DNA from 2 places in the Azorhizobium sp. AG788 genome. Region 2 is predicted to be linked to the other one. Evidence: riboswitches for the same ligand, from Rfam matches in the RefSeq annotation. Region 2 holds a riboswitch; the other holds the start of a gene.

Evidence for each region. Region 2 has a riboswitch for glycine ahead of DFO45_RS04895 (ABC transporter substrate-binding protein). Riboswitches for the same ligand answer to the same signal wherever they lie in the genome.
Region 1: it holds a riboswitch for glycine, as region 2 does, so the genes downstream of both, gcvT (glycine cleavage system aminomethyltransferase GcvT) here and DFO45_RS04895 (ABC transporter substrate-binding protein) in region 2, are expected to answer to the same signal.

The regions. Positions count from the first base shown of each region.
Region 1 is NZ_SOBM01000009.1:54,301-59,431, forward strand. It holds gene DFO45_RS21540 (pitrilysin family protein) at 1-512, shown strand, start outside; gene DFO45_RS21545 (hypothetical protein) at 750-1,643, shown strand; glycine riboswitch at 1,718-1,820, shown strand; gene gcvT (glycine cleavage system aminomethyltransferase GcvT) at 2,037-3,200, shown strand; gene gcvH (glycine cleavage system protein GcvH) at 3,204-3,575, shown strand; gene DFO45_RS21560 (OsmC family protein) at 3,592-4,065, shown strand; gene gcvPA (aminomethyl-transferring glycine dehydrogenase subunit GcvPA) at 4,088-5,131, shown strand, end outside.
Region 2 is NZ_SOBM01000002.1:193,036-198,166, reverse strand. It holds gene DFO45_RS04910 (YeeE/YedE family protein) at 1-211, shown strand, start outside; gene DFO45_RS04905 (MBL fold metallo-hydrolase) at 231-1,124, shown strand; gene DFO45_RS04900 (sulfite exporter TauE/SafE family protein) at 1,196-1,993, shown strand; glycine riboswitch at 2,290-2,377, shown strand; gene DFO45_RS04895 (ABC transporter substrate-binding protein) at 2,606-4,228, shown strand; gene DFO45_RS04890 (ABC transporter permease) at 4,289-5,131, shown strand, end outside.

The sequences.
Region 1 (5,131 bases), on a different contig from region 2:
ACGGCCTCGACCGGCAGGACCCCGACTTCATTCCCGCTTACGTGCTGAACCACATCCTCGGCGGCAGCGCCTTCTCCTCGCGCCTGTTCAAGGAAGTGCGCGAGGCGCGCGGCCTTGCCTATTCCGTCTATTCCTATCAGGTGGCGCTGGAGCACGTGGGCCTGTGGTTCGCCGGCACGGCGACCAAGAACGAGCGCGCGGCGGAATCCATCAGGATCATCGCCGACGAGTTCCGCAAGATGCTGGATGAAGGCCCCACCCAGACCGAGCTGGACGAGGCCAAGTCCTACCTCACCGGCAGCTATGCCCTGCGCTTCGACACCTCCTCCAAGGTCGCCGGCCAGTTGCTCCAGATCCAGATCGACAAGCTCGGCATCGATTATATCGACCGCCGCAACGCGCTCATCGAGGCGGTGACGCTGGCCGATCTCAAGCGCGTGGCCCAGCGCCTGGCGGGCGCCAAGTCCACCCTGACCGTGGTGGTGGGCCGCCCCGTGGGCCTCGGCGGCTGAGGCTGACCGGGGCCGGGCGCGGGCGCCTCATTGCCGCCCGCGCTAACCATAAAAGCAGGAAGCGCGGCGCATTCGCATGCCGGGCCTCGTCGGCCTGCACGCTCTCATTTACATTTTGTTAGAGATTTGGCCCGGTTTGGTCCGCTGCCCGCCTCTTGAGCGGGCATTTCGACGGGCTGGAGCATGCGTCCATGGAGCGTTCCGCACGCCCCAGGCGCTCTGACGAGGGGACGGCGCGTGCTGCGCGCCAACCCCCGCCATCTGGAGGAAGGTGACATGCGTCTGGCGTTCCACGCCGCCCTGCCGACCCGCATTCTGGCCGGGACCGCCCTGGCTCTCTCGCTGGCGGGCTGCGCGGGCTTCAATTCGCAGGGCACGTTCGGCGCGCCCGGCACCACCGTGGACGGCGCCGCGGCCTCCGCGCCCGTCACCGCATCCGGCACCACGGTGGCGAGCGGTGCCGGCGACGGCACGGAAGTGACCTGCCCGCCGGTGACGGTGCGCTCCGGCGCCTCCACCTGGCAGGTGCCCGCCGCCGGCGGCGGTCTGCGCGCGCAGGGCACCTTCGGCACGCTCGCCCGCGAGTGCAAGGTGACCGCCGGACAGATGAACATCCGCGTCGGCATCGAGGGCCGCGTCATCCTCGGCGACAAGGGCACGCCCGGCGCCTTCACCGTGCCGATCCGCGTGGCGCTGGTGCAGGAGGGGCCCAACCCGGTCACCATCACCAGCAAGTTCTTCGTGGTGCCGGTGCAGATCCTGCCCAACGAGAGCCAGGCCGGCTTCGCCGTGGTGGAGGAAGGCATCACCTTCCCGCTGCCCAAGGGCGATGATCTCGAGCGCTACATCGTCTATGTGGGCTTCGACTCGAAGGGCGAGGCCAAGCCCGCCGCCCCGGCCCGGCCGCGCACGCCGCGCCCCGCCGCCACGAGCAGCGCGCCCAGCACCCCGGCCGCGAGTGCCCCGGCGGCGAGCAGCAGTTCCAGCACCTCGCGCTCCAGCGGCGGCGCCTCGACCGGCAGCGCGCCGGCCAGCGACACCTTCGGCCCGCCGCCCACCTTCTCCGGCTCGTCCTCGGGCGGCGCCGTCGGCCCTTCGCCGAGCACTTTCGGTCCGCCGCCCGCGCAATGAGCGCGACGGTGAATTGAACCGCGATCCCGGATCGCCTATAAGAAGCGCGGCGGTGGGCAACCACCGCCGTTCGGATGATCCCTGCGGGAGAGACCGGAAGCTGTCGAAAGGCAGGATCCGGCGCCGAAGGCGCAACCGCCCCGGAACCGCTCAGGCACAAAGGGCCGCAGGGTGACGAGCCTCTGGAAAGCAGTCGCGGATGCGATGCTGGTCCGGAGCGTTTGGCGTTTTGCGCCTCGCTTCCGGCTGCATGGATCAAGCGACTCACCGAAGGAGTAAGCCGGCCCTTCCGCGTGACGGGGTTCCGGTGAATCTCTCAGGTTCCTGCGACAGAGGGGGCGCCGCGCGGACAGTCATGTCCGCATTTTCTGGCGCCTTTCGCGGAACCGCTTCATGTCGCATGCCGACGATACGTCCCCTTTGCTGAAGACCCCGTTCCACGCCGCCCACGCGGCGCTGGGAGCCAAGCTCGTGCCCTTCGCGGGCTACGACATGCCGGTCCAGTATCCCACGGGGATTCTCACCGAGCACAACTGGACGCGCGAGAACGCCGGCCTGTTCGACGTGTCCCACATGGGCCAGGCCGCCCTCATCGGCCCCGACCACGCCACCACCGCCGCCGCGCTGGAAGCGCTCGTCCCCGCCGACATCCTGAACCTCAAGCCCGGCCAGCAGCGCTATTCGCAGCTGCTCGCGGAGGACGGCGGCATTCTCGACGACCTGATGGTCGCCCGCCCCGCCGACCCGGCGCAGGACGGCACGCTGCTGCTGGTGGTGAACGCCGCCTGCAAGACCGCCGATTACGCCCATATCGCCGCCCGCCTGCCCGCCGGCGTCACCCTCGTGACCCATGAGGACCGCGCGCTGCTCGCCCTGCAGGGGCCAAAGGCCGTGGAGGTGATGGCCCGCCATGCCCCCGGCGCCGCCGACATGGCCTTCATGACCGTGCTCGTCACCACCTATGACGGCCTGCCCATCGCCATCTCCCGCTCCGGCTATACCGGCGAGGACGGCTATGAGATTTCCGTCGCCAATGCCGATGCCGAAACGCTCTGGACCAAGCTTCTGGCCGAGCCGGCAGTGAAGCCCATCGGCCTTGGCGCCCGCGACAGCCTGCGCCTCGAAGCCGGTCTCTGCCTCTATGGCCACGACATCGACACCACCACCTCACCGGTGGAAGGCGCGCTTGTCTGGTCCATCCAGAAGCGCCGCCGCGAGGAGGGGGGCTTCCCCGGTGCGGAGCGCATCCAGCGCGAGCTGAAGGACGGCCCGGCGCGCCTGCGCGTGGGCCTTTCCTTCGAGGGCCGCGCCCCGGCCCGCGAGGGCGCCGAGATCGCCACCAAGGACGGCACCATCGTCGGCCGCGTCACCTCCGGCGGCTTCGGGCCGACGCTCGGCGCGCCCATGGCCCTTGGCTATGTGCCCACCGCCCTTTCCACGCCGGGCACCAAGCTCGACGTCATCGTTCGCGGCAAGCCGCTTGCCGCCACCGTCGTCACAACGCCGTTCGTGCCGCAGCGCTACGTTCGCAAGACTTCCGCAGCCAAAGGGGCCTGACCAATGACCACCCGTTATTCCAAGGATCATGAATACGTCCGCCTCGAAGGCGACGTGGCCGTGGTCGGCATCTCGAACTACGCCCAGGAGCAGCTCGGCGACGTGGTGTTCGTGGAATTGCCCGAGATCGGCAAGGCCATCGCGCAGGGCAAGGAAGCCGCCGTGGTGGAGAGCGTGAAGGCGGCGAGCGAGGTCTATGCCCCCGTCTCCGGCGAGGTGGTGGAGGTCAACAGCGACCTTGAGGCCACCCCGGCGACCGTGAACGAGGACCCGGAAGGCAAGGGCTGGTTCCTGAAGCTCAAGCTCTCCGACACCGCCCAGTTCGACGCGCTTATGAGCGCCGACGACTACAAGGCCTATCTCGACACCCTCTGAGACCGGGAGAGGATCCATGGCCCACGTCTATACCGCGACGGTGCGCTGGGAGCGGGGCGACGCCGTCTTCACCGACGGCCGCTACAGCCGCGCCCACCGCCTGATCTTCGACGGGCTGGAAGTGCCGGGATCCTCCTCCCCCGCCTCCGTCCGTGTGCCCCTCTCGCGGGAGGATGCGCTGGACCCCGAGGAGGCCGTGGTCGGCGCGCTTTCGAGCTGCCACATGCTGTTCTTCCTCGACTTCGCCCGCCGGGCGGGATTGCGGGTGGACAGCTACACCGACGCCGCCGTCGGCGAGATGGCACCGAACGACAAGGGCAAGCTCTATCTCGCCCGCATCACGCTGAACCCCGCTGTGGCGTTCAGCGGCGACAAAACCCCCACCGCCGAGGAGGTGGAGGCGCTCCACCACCGCGCCCACGAGGAATGCTACATCGCCAATTCGCTGCGCGGTGAAGTGGTTCTCGTTCCTAGTTTTCCTATGGCCTAAGGCCCCCGAACCCGAGACATCCATGCGCTATCTGCCCCTCACCCCGGAGGACCGCACGGAGATGCTGGCGCGCATCGGCGCCCCCTCCGTCGATGCCCTCTTCGCCGACATCCCGGCCGCGAAACTCAACCCCGCTCTCGCTGACCTGCCGGCGCACAAGACCGAGCTTTCCGTCGAGCGCACGCTCGGCGCGCTCTCCGCGCAGAACGTGCCGGCGGGCTCCGTGCCTTTCTTCGTCGGCGCGGGCGCCTATCGCCACCATGTGCCGGCGACCGTGGATCATCTGATCCAGCGCTCGGAATTCCTCACCTCCTACACGCCGTACCAGCCGGAAATCGCGCAGGGCACGCTGCAGTATCTGTTCGAGTTCCAGACCCAGGTGGGCGAGCTCACCGGCATGGAGGTGGCAAACGCCTCCATGTATGACGGCTCCACCGCCGCCGCGGAGGCGGTGCTGATGGCCCACCGCGTCACCAAGCGCCGCAAGGCCGTGGTGGCCGGCAACGTGCACCCGCACTATCGCGAGACCATCGCCACGCTCTCGCGCTATGCGGACGATGCGGTGGTCGCCCTCTCGCCCGTCCCGCAGGGCGGCAAGGACATCCTCTCCGCCATCGACGGCGAGACCTCCTGCGTCGTGGTGCAGAGCCCCGACGTGTTCGGCAACATCGTCGATCTGAAGCCCATCGCCGAGAAGGCCCATGCGGCCGGCGCGCTGCTGATCGCGGTGTTCACGGAAGTGGTCTCGCTCGGCCTCATCGAGCCGCCCGGCGCGCAGGGCGCGGACATCGTGGTGGGCGAGGGCCAGTCCATCGGCAATCCGCTCACCTTCGGCGGGCCTTATGTGGGCCTGTTCGCCACCCGCCAGAAGTATGTGCGCCAGATGCCCGGCCGTCTCGCCGGAGAGACGGTGGACGCCAGCGGCAAGCGCGGCTTCGTGTTGACGCTCTCCACCCGCGAGCAGCACATCCGCCGCGAGAAGGCGACCTCCAACATCTGCACCAATTCCGGCCTGTGCGCACTGGCCTTCACCATCCATCTCACCTTGCTGGGCGAGACGGGCCTG
Region 2 (5,131 bases):
CGTCATTTTCGGTCCGGCCATCTTCGGCATCGGCTGGGGCCTGTCGGGTATCTGCCCCGGGCCGGCGCTGACCAGCCTGACACTGGGGGCACCGGGCGTTCTCGTCTTCGTGCCCGCCATGTTCGCCGGCATGGCCCTCGCCCGCTGGCTCGCCGGGCGGAGCCATCCCTCCACGGCCCAGGGCACCGATGCCCTGAAGACCCGCCCCTGAATCAAACGGAGACGCCTCCATGCTCCCGATCCCGCACGCCGTTGATCTGTCCGTCAAACCGGAGGTGACCGCCTTCTTCGACGCCCCCACCAACACGGTGAGCTATGTGGTGAAGGACCCGCAGTCGAACGCCTGTGCCGTCATCGACAGCGTCATGGACATCGATTACGCGGCCGGCCGCATCGCCTTCCAGTCCGCAGACGCGATCATCGCGTTCATCCAGGACCACGGACTTCGGCTGGAATGGCTCATCGAGACCCACGCGCATGCCGATCATCTTTCCGCCGCGCCCTATATCCAGCGGACCCTCGGCGGACAGATGGGTATCGGTGAAAACATCACCATCGTTCAGGAGACCTTCGGCAAGATCTTCAACGAAGGCACGGAATTCCAGCGCGACGGCAGCCAGTTCGACCGGCTGTTCAAGGACGGCGATACCTACCGGATCGGCAGCATGACGGCCTTCGCCATGCACACGCCCGGCCATACGCCCGCCTGCATGACCCACGTGATCGGCGATGCCGCCTTTGTCGGCGACACGCTGTTCATGCCTGACGGCGGCACGGCGCGGGCCGACTTTCCGGGCGGCGACGCGCACGTGCTCTACCGTTCGATCAAGCGCGTTTTGGCCCTGCCGCCCGAGACCCGCCTGTTCATGTGTCACGACTACGGCCCCAACGGCCGCGACATCCGCTGGGAGACCACGGTGGCCGATGAACGGGCGCACAACATCCACGTGCGCGACGGGGTGAGCGAAGAGGAGTTCGTCGCCATGCGCACAGCCCGCGACGCAACCCTCGACATGCCGCGCCTCATCATCCCCTCCATCCAGGTAAACATCCGCGCCGGCGAACTACCCCCGCCCGACGAGACGGGAAAGCGGTTCCTCAAGGTGCCGATCAACGGCCTGTGACCCCACTGCGCCGATCCGTGTAGCCCCTGCGCGATCGGGGCGGCTTTTCTCCGTTCCGGCTGGAGCCCGCCGTGCCCGCCTCCCTCCTCACCGATGGCCTGACGCTCTTTTCGGGGACCCTCGTCGGGCTGGTTCTCGGTCTCATCGGGGGCGGCGGCTCCGTGCTGGCAGTCCCCCTTCTGGTCTATCTCGTCGGCGTCTCCTCCCCCCACCTCGCCATCGGGACAAGCGCGGTGGCGGTGGCCGTCAGTGCGGCTGCGAATCTTGCCGGGCACGCAAGGGCGGGGCACGTGAAATGGCCATGTGCCATTGTCTTCACGTTCGCTGGCGTTCTCGGCGCGACCTTCGGCTCCACGCTCGGCAAGGCGATGGATGGACAGAAACTTCTCCTGCTTTTCGGCGCCCTGATGATCGCCATTGCACTGGCCATGTTCCGCCGCACCGGCGCCGGTGAAGATCCTGCCGTGCGGTTATCGAGCACGTCCGCCCCCGTGTTGTTGCCCCGTCTGGTCGGCATGGGCATCGCGGTCGGGACTCTCTCAGGCTTTTTCGGCATCGGTGGCGGCTTCCTCGTGGTGCCCGGCCTTTTGGCAGCGACGCGCATGCCGCTCATCTTCGCCATCGGCTCTTCTCTGGTGGCCGTCACCGCCTTCGGCGTGACGACGGCGGTGAGCTACGCCGTTTCAGGCTTCATCGACTGGCGAATGGTGGCTGTGTTCATCGGCGGAGGCGTCATCGGCGGCCTCCTTGGACAGCGGTTGGCGCGCCATCTTGCGGGGCGCAAGGGGCAGTTGTCGCGGTTGTTCGCCCTGATCGTCGCGATGGTCGGCATCTATGTGGTCGCGCGCGGCGTGATGACGCTGGCGTGACGGCTTCCCCACGCCCCGCTCCCGCCCAAAGGGGAGGCATCCCCTCATCGGCCTATCCCAACAAACGACCGGCCGCCGCGCCGGAAATGTCGCACCGGTGAAGCCCTCGCTCGCCTCGCATTTGAACGGCAAAACATCTTCAAATTGCGCCCCACCCAACCACACCGAATGATGGCAGGATGCCCGTTTGCCTGCGCATTGGGCGGGGGAGCGGTCGGCCTGCGGTATACCGGCTATTTTTTCACCACGCGTAGTTATTGTGCATTTCGTTGAGAGCGCTAGGCTCCTTCACGTGAATGGCAGCACCGGGAGAGACCGGATCGATCCGGCACCGAAGGAGCAACCGCCCCGGAAACTCTCAGGTAGAAGGACCGGTGCCTGCCAGAAGACGTCCGGAGAGTGACCGGCCCTGCCGGTCCGCCGAAGGAGCAAGCCGCGTGAGCGGTGAATCTCTCAGGCCCAGAACGGACGGGGCGACCTTTATCGCACGGGCCGGCCACCGCGCCGCCCCGTGGCGGGCACACGTCGCACGGCAAGAGGCCAGACAAGACACAAGACCGGCGCTCTCACCTTCCTGACCATCCGACCATTCCGATCCGAGGGGACTGTTGCATGAATTGGTTCAAGACCGAGGTGTCCGGCCCGCGGCGCAAGGCCCTGAAGACGCTCACCATGGCGTCCGTGCTTGCCCTTGGCCTGTCCTCCCTCGCCCCCGCCGCCCACGCGGCCGGCACCACCATCCGGGCGGTGATGCACTCGGGCCTGCGCGTGCTGGACCCGATCATCACCACCGCGCACATCACCCGCAATCACGGCTACATGATCTATGACACGCTGCTGTCCATGGATGCCAATTACAAGCCGCAGCCGCAGATGGCGGAGTACAAGGTCTCCGACGACGGCCTGACCTACACGCTCACCCTGCGCGACGGCCTGCTGTGGCACGACGGCACGCCGGTGACCGCCGAGGATTGCGTCGCCTCCCTGAAGCGCTGGGCGCAGCGCGATACCGGCGGCCAGATGCTCATGGACTACGCCGAGAGCCTCACCGCCGCCGATGCCAAGACCATTGTTCTGAAGCTCAAGAAGCCCTTCGGCCCGACGCTCGAGATGCTGGCCAAGCCCTCGTCGGTCGTGCCCTTCATGATGCCGAAGCGCATCGCGGAGACCCCCGCCAGCGAGAGCATCACCGACCAGATCGGCTCCGGCCCCTTCAAGTTCGTGAAGGCGGAGTTCCAGCCCGGCGTGAAAGTGGTCTACGAGAAGTTCGACAAATACGTGCCCCGCAAGGAGCCCCCGAGCTGGACCGCCGGCGGCAAGGTCGCCTATGTGGACCGCGTAGAATGGGTGAACATGCCCGACGCGCAGACGGCGCTGAACGCCATCAACAATGGCGAGATCGATTATATGGAGGCCCCGCCGGTGGACCTCCTGCCGCTCGCGGAAGCCAACCCGGACATCAAGAAATTCCGCTGGACGCCCCTCAATACCCAGACCATGGGGCAGATGAACGTCCTTTATCCGCCCTTCGACAATGTGAAGATCCGCCGCGCCGCTATGCTGGCGCTCGGGCAGAACGACGTGCTCGCCGCCCTCATCGGCAATCCCGAATATTTCGCGGCCTGCCCGTCCATGTATGGCTGCGGCGTCCCGCTCTCCACCGATGCGGGCGCTCCCAAGACCTTCGCCACGGGCGACATCAAGGCCGCGCAGGCGCTGCTGAAGGAGGCGGGCTATGACGGCACCCCCGTCGTCATCCTCCAGCCCACCGACGTCATCACGGTCGCTCCCCAGCCGGTGGTGGCGGCTCAGGCCCTGCGCAATGCTGGCTTCAAGGTCACGCTCCAGCCCATGGACTGGCAGACCCTGGTGACCCGACGCGCCAGCCAGGCCCCGCTGGCCGAAGGCGGATGGAGCCTGTTCTTCACCAACTGGATCGGCGCCGAAGTCTGGACGCCCCTCGTCAACCCCATGCTCAACACGCGTGGCAAGAAGGGCGGCTTCTTCGGCTGGCTGGACGATCCGGAAATCATCAAGATGCGCGACGAGTTCGCGGGGGCCAAGACGCTCGACGAGCAGAAGGCGCTCGCCGCGAAGATCCAGCAGCGCGCCTATGACGATGCCGCTTATGTGCCGCTCGGCAGCTACTACATTCCGGCCCTCTACCGCACCTCGCTTTCCGGGCTGATCCAGGGACCGGCGCCGCTGTTCTGGAACATCAAGAAAGCCAACTGACGCCGCTGCGCCCGGCCCGCACCGGCCGGGCGCAGCCCCGTTTCCCAGCGAGGGCGATCCATGCTCGCTTATGTTCTCCGGCGCGTGCTCGCCGCCATCCCCGTCATGGGCGTGGTCGCGCTGTTCGTCTTCCTGCTGCTGCGCCTCACGCCCGGCGACCCCGCCGCCATCATCGCCGGCGACACGGCGACACCGGCACAGCTGGAGGCCATCCGCACCAGCCTCGGGCTCGACAAGCCCATACCCGTCCAGTTCCTCACCTGGATCAGCCAGCTCGCGCATGGCGATCTCGGCACCTCGCTCATCTCCAAGACGCCGGTGACGACGCTGATCGGCCAGCGCCTCGGGCCGACGCTCAACCTCGCGCTCGTCACCATGGTGCTTTCGATCCTCATCGCCGTGCCCATGGGAGTGCTGGCGGCCTGGAAGCACGGCACGCTCATCGACAATCTCGTGATGGCGCTATGCGTGCTTGGCTTCTCCGTGCCGGTCTTCGTCATCGGCTATGTGCTGATCCAGGTGTTCGCCATCAACCTGCGCTGGTTCCCGGTTCAGGGCTTCAGCACGATCGCCAACGGCATCGGCCCCTTCGCCCAGCGCGCCACCCTGCCCGCCTTCACGCTCGCCTCCATCTATGTGGCGCTGATCGCCCGCATGACGCGGGCGAGCCTGCTGGACGTGCTGGGGGAAGACTACATCCGGACCGCCCGCGCGAAGGGGGTGGGTGAACGCATCGTCCTGTTCCGCCACGCTTTGCGCAACAGCGCCGTGCCCATCCTCACCGTCATCGGCACCGGCTTTGCCCTGCTCATCTCGGGCGTGGTGGTGACCGAGAGCGTGTTCAACATTCCCGGCCTCGGACGGCTCATTGTCGATGCGGTTCTGGCCCGCGACTATCCGGTC